Regions from separate parts of the Tessaracoccus sp. MC1865 genome, predicted to be linked through region 2. Evidence: riboswitches for the same ligand, from Rfam matches in the RefSeq annotation. Region 2 holds a riboswitch; the other holds the start of a gene.
What was found. Region 2 has a riboswitch for cobalamin ahead of J7D54_RS05445 (ribonucleoside-diphosphate reductase subunit alpha). Riboswitches for the same ligand answer to the same signal wherever they lie in the genome.

Region 1 (2,194 bases), 1.4 Mb from region 2:
ACCAGCGAGGACGCCCAGATGACGATGTCGGCCTCCCCGATCACGCGCGCCCCGCGCAGCGTGATGAGATCAGCGGCGCCCGGACCGGCACCGACGAACACCACCTTGCCGCTCACAGCGCACCGCCCGTCCCCGTGCGGCGCGGGGCGCTCAGCACGGTGGAGAAGTAGGGCGCCCGTTCGTCGTCGGTCAGGTCGTCCAGCGCCACGAGCCGCTGCCCCTCGAGGGACACGTTGACGCCCAGCACGGCGTCGCGCCCCTCCTCCCGGAGCACGCGCACCAGTTCGGGTAGCTTCCGGCCACCCTTGTAGGCGACCACGGTGTCGGCGGCTCCCAACAACTCCCGCACCCGGTCGAGGCCGACGGTGACCGGAACCAGCGCCAGGATCTCCTGCCCCTCCACGAGCGGCGTCTTCGACTCCGCGGCCAGCGCCTGCATCGCTGTGATCCCGGGAATCACCTCCACCTCGACGCCCTGCCGCGACTCCACGACGTGCGCCGCCAGGTACGAGAACGTCGAGTACACCGACGGATCGCCGACGGTGGCGAAGGCCACGCGCTGGGCCCCGCCGTCGAATTCCTCCAGCGCGGCCGACGCGGAGGTGAGCCACGCCTCCTTCCGCCTGTCCGAGACGCCGCTTCGGTCCGCCATGGAGAACGGGATGCGCCGGATCCGCGCGTCGGGCGCGACGTCCGCGACGATCAGCTCAGCGCGGCCCGGACCGTCGCCGGAGGCCTCCGTCGCGGGGACGAGGACGACGTCGGCCGCCCTCAGCGCCAGCGCAGCTTTGATGGTGGTGAGAGTGGGATCTCCTGGGCCGACACCGACGCCGATCAGACGTCGTGGGGCAGGGGCGGGGACGGTGGACACCGTGGCCTCCTGTGGGTTCGCTCGCCCGGACAAAGTGGCCGCGCAGACAGAGTTCCTGACTCACCCGTTAGGGCTCACAGTGGCGGGACCGCCCCGGATTCACACCGGGTTCCTCTGACGCTCTGCGCGTTGGCAGTCATCCTCGCAGACCCCCTTCCGGCGCCGACGGCGGGGTCAGCCGAGCGACAGGATGCGCTCCACGTCCGCGTGTTCCTCCAGCGCGTCGGCCACCGCTTCGAGCATCATTTCGCGCCGCTGCGCGAACCCGGGCGCGGCCGACGGCGTCCAGTCACGCCCCGCGGCCTGGGCCACGACGGCGAGCCAGGCCCGGCGGAAGTCGTCTGACTCCAGCGCGCCGTGCCACATGGTGCCCCACGTCTGCCCGACGCGGACGCCGCCGAGGAACTCCTCGCCCCCGGGCGAGGGGCGCATGCGGCCGTGGTGGATCTCGTAGCCCTCCACTGGAATCCCGCGCCACTGACCCTTCGGCCGGCCCAACACCTTCTCCGCCTCGAACCGCACGTCCACCGGGAGGAGCCCCAGACCCGGCACGGGGGTGTCGTCGCCGCTCTCCACCGGGTCGACGATGGCGCGGGCCAGCATCTGGAACCCGCCGCAGATCCCCAGCACCGGCCGCCCGGCCGCCGCCCTCGCGGTCACCGCCTCGGCCAGGCCGGTCTCGCGCAGCCACGCCAGGTCGTGCAGCGTGGCCCGCGACCCCGGCAGCACCGCCAGGTCCGCCGCGGCCACCTCTGCGGGATTCGTCGTCACGCTCACGTGCACCCCCGGTTCCGCAGCCAGGGCGTCCACGTCCGTCGCGTTGGAGATGCGCGGCATCCGGATCACGGCGACGGTGAGCCCGCCGTCGGCCTTCTCCTCGCCGCGCCACCGGGCCACCTCCAAGGCGTCCTCGCCGTCGACCCACATGCCAGGCAGCCACGGCACCACGCCGAAGTTGGGCAGGCCGCACCGGCGGGTGAGTTCGTCCAGCCCCGGGTCCAGGACGGCCTGGTCGCCGCGGAACTTGTTGATGAGGTAGCCGGCCAGGAGCGCCCGGTCCTCGGTGTCGAGCAGGGCCCAGGTGCCGTAGATGGAGGCGAGGACGCCGCCGCGGTCGATGTCGCCGACGAGCAGCACGGGCAGGGTGAAGGCCCTGGCCAGGCCCATGTTGGTGTAGTCGCCCGCGCGGAGGTTGATCTCGGCCGGGGAACCGGCGCCCTCGCAGATCACCAGGTCGTGCCGGGCCGCGAGCTCGCGGTACGCGTCATGCGCGGCTTGCGCCAAGAGCCGCCGTCCGGTGGCGTACTCCCCCGCCCGCAGTTC
Region 2 (2,194 bases):
CGGGTCCCCCGGGTTCTGCTTCAGGTCGAGGAACTGGGCGAAGTCGAGGTGCCAGTTCTCCATGTAGAAGCACAGCGCGCCGAACTTCTTCCCGCCGCGCGACACCGCCCGCAGCGTCGAGTCGATGGTGTGCATGAACGGGATGGGGCCCGTGGAGGTCGTCTGGTTTGACCGAATCGGGGACCCCTCGCAGCGCAGCTTCGACACCGACAACCCGATGCCGCCGGTGCCCTTCGTCAGCCACATCACGTCGCGCACAGACTTGCCGATGTGTTCGATCTCGTCCTCCATCTGCATCACGAAGCAGTTGGACAGCTGTGCGTAGCTGGTGCCGGCATTGGCCAGGGTGGAGCCGGCAGCGAGGTAGCGCAGCTGGCTCATCGCCTGGTACAGCTCCAGCGCCACGGCAGTGGGGTCTGCCTCGTTCAGGCTCAGCCCCATCGCCACGCGCATCCAGAAGAACTGCGGCACCTCGAGCAGGCGACGGTGCTCGCCGGTCAAGAGGTAGCGGTTGCGCATGGTGGTCACCCCGATGTGGCGCAGCAGGTCGTCGCGCTCGGGGCGCAGGGCGAGAGCCAGCGCCTCTAGATCGAACAGCTCGACGAGCCGGGTATCCAGCAGCCCGCTCCCGACAGCCTTGGCGATCGTCGGGGCGAAGTGTGCAACGTGGAGTTGGCGGATGGTCTCCGGGCCGCCGTCGCCGAACAGGTCGTGGGTGTCGCCGAAAACCAGCTTGTAGATGTGCTTGACCAGCAACCTGGCAGCGATGGTGTCGAAGGCGGGGTCGTCCTTGACATTGGCCAGGGCCACCTGGATCACGGCCTCGTCGAGTTCTTCGGTGGTGATCTGGTCGAAGAGGGTGATCTCCACCTCGGAGCGGAGCTGGACCGCCCGCGTGAGGTCGTCGTCGAGGCCGCGAGCGGCGTCGGAGATGGAGGCGGCGACTTCGGCGCCGTCATAGGGAACCAGGGAGCCGTCACGTTTACGCACACGGATGTACATGGGTGTTTCCTCGCACTCGATGGGGAGTTCGAGAATGCGCGAAACACGATCCTGCGTACGGGCCGTTTCCACGCGGCTCTCGAACCGGACCCCGCGGATGCGGGGCCACGCAGGCAGGTCTTCGGACTCGCGAGCCACCTACTGGCCGTCGCTTCCCGGGGGATCACCCAGTGCTGATGACGGCGGTCGTTCTCACTTACCGCTGCGGGACAGTTCCGGATTTGCACCGGATTCCCTCTTAGCCGACAACCCTGGGGTTGGCGGAACCTTGCGTTGCCGCAACCATATCTGGTGAATCACACGGATGTAAACACCATATATTGGGAATGCGAAAGGGGCGGGTGACACATCGTCACCCGCCCCTTCAGGGCCTGATCAGCGGCCGCGGCCGCCGCGTCGGCGGTTGCCGCCCTTGCGCTCGCCACCGTCGGACGGCGCCTGCGAATCCACCGGCTCTTCGAAGCGGTGGTACCCGGCGCCGTCGCAATGCTCGCACGGCTCGGTGAAGGCTTCCTGCAGACCGGTGCCGATGCGCTTGCGCGTGAGCTGCACCAGACCCAGGCTGGTGACCTCCGAGACCTGATGCCGCGTCCGGTCACGGCTCAGGCACTCGACGAGCCTGCGCAGCAGGAGGTCACGGTTGCTGGGCAACACCATGTCGATGAAGTCGATGACGATCATGCCGCCCAGGTCACGCAGCCGCAGTTGGCGCACGATCTCTTCCGCAGCCTCCAGGTTGTTGCTGGTGACCGTGGCCTCGAGATTGCCCCCGGCGCCGGTGAAGCGGCCGGTGTTCACGTCGATGACAGTCATGGCCTCGGTGCGGTCGATGACGAGCGAGCCACCCGAGGGGAGGAACACCTTGCGATCGAGCGCCTTGGCGATCTGCTCGTCGATCTTGAACTTCGCGAAGATGTCCTTGCCGTCATCCCCCACCTCGAAGCGCTCGAGGCGCTCAGCCAGGTGCGGGGCCACGTGTGACACGTAGGCCGCGATGGCGTCGTAGGAGTCCTCCGGGCCACCGTCGCCCTGGACGATGAGCTGGCCGAAGTCTTCGGTGAAGAGGTCACGCACGATCCGCAGCGTCAGGTCCGGCTCCGAATACAGCGCCTGCGGGGCACTGCCCTTCTTGGACGCCTTCTCGATGACCTCCCACTGCGCCTTCAGGCGGTTCACGTCGCGGACGAGCTCG

Region 1: linked by a shared signal. The riboswitch ahead of cobI (precorrin-2 C(20)-methyltransferase) and the one ahead of J7D54_RS05445 (ribonucleoside-diphosphate reductase subunit alpha) in region 2 are both predicted to bind cobalamin.

Annotation. Positions count from the first base shown of each region.
Region 1 covers NZ_CP072596.1:2,557,325-2,559,518, forward strand. Annotated here, with positions in the region: gene cobM (precorrin-4 C(11)-methyltransferase) at 1-116, opposite strand, end outside; gene cobI (precorrin-2 C(20)-methyltransferase) at 113-871, opposite strand; cobalamin riboswitch at 899-1,030, opposite strand; gene J7D54_RS11985 (cobyric acid synthase) at 1,046-2,194, opposite strand, start outside.
Region 2 covers NZ_CP072596.1:1,199,395-1,201,588, reverse strand. Annotated here, with positions in the region: gene J7D54_RS05445 (ribonucleoside-diphosphate reductase subunit alpha) at 1-1,002, opposite strand, end outside; cobalamin riboswitch at 1,097-1,289, opposite strand; gene J7D54_RS05440 (Rne/Rng family ribonuclease) at 1,378-2,194, opposite strand, start outside.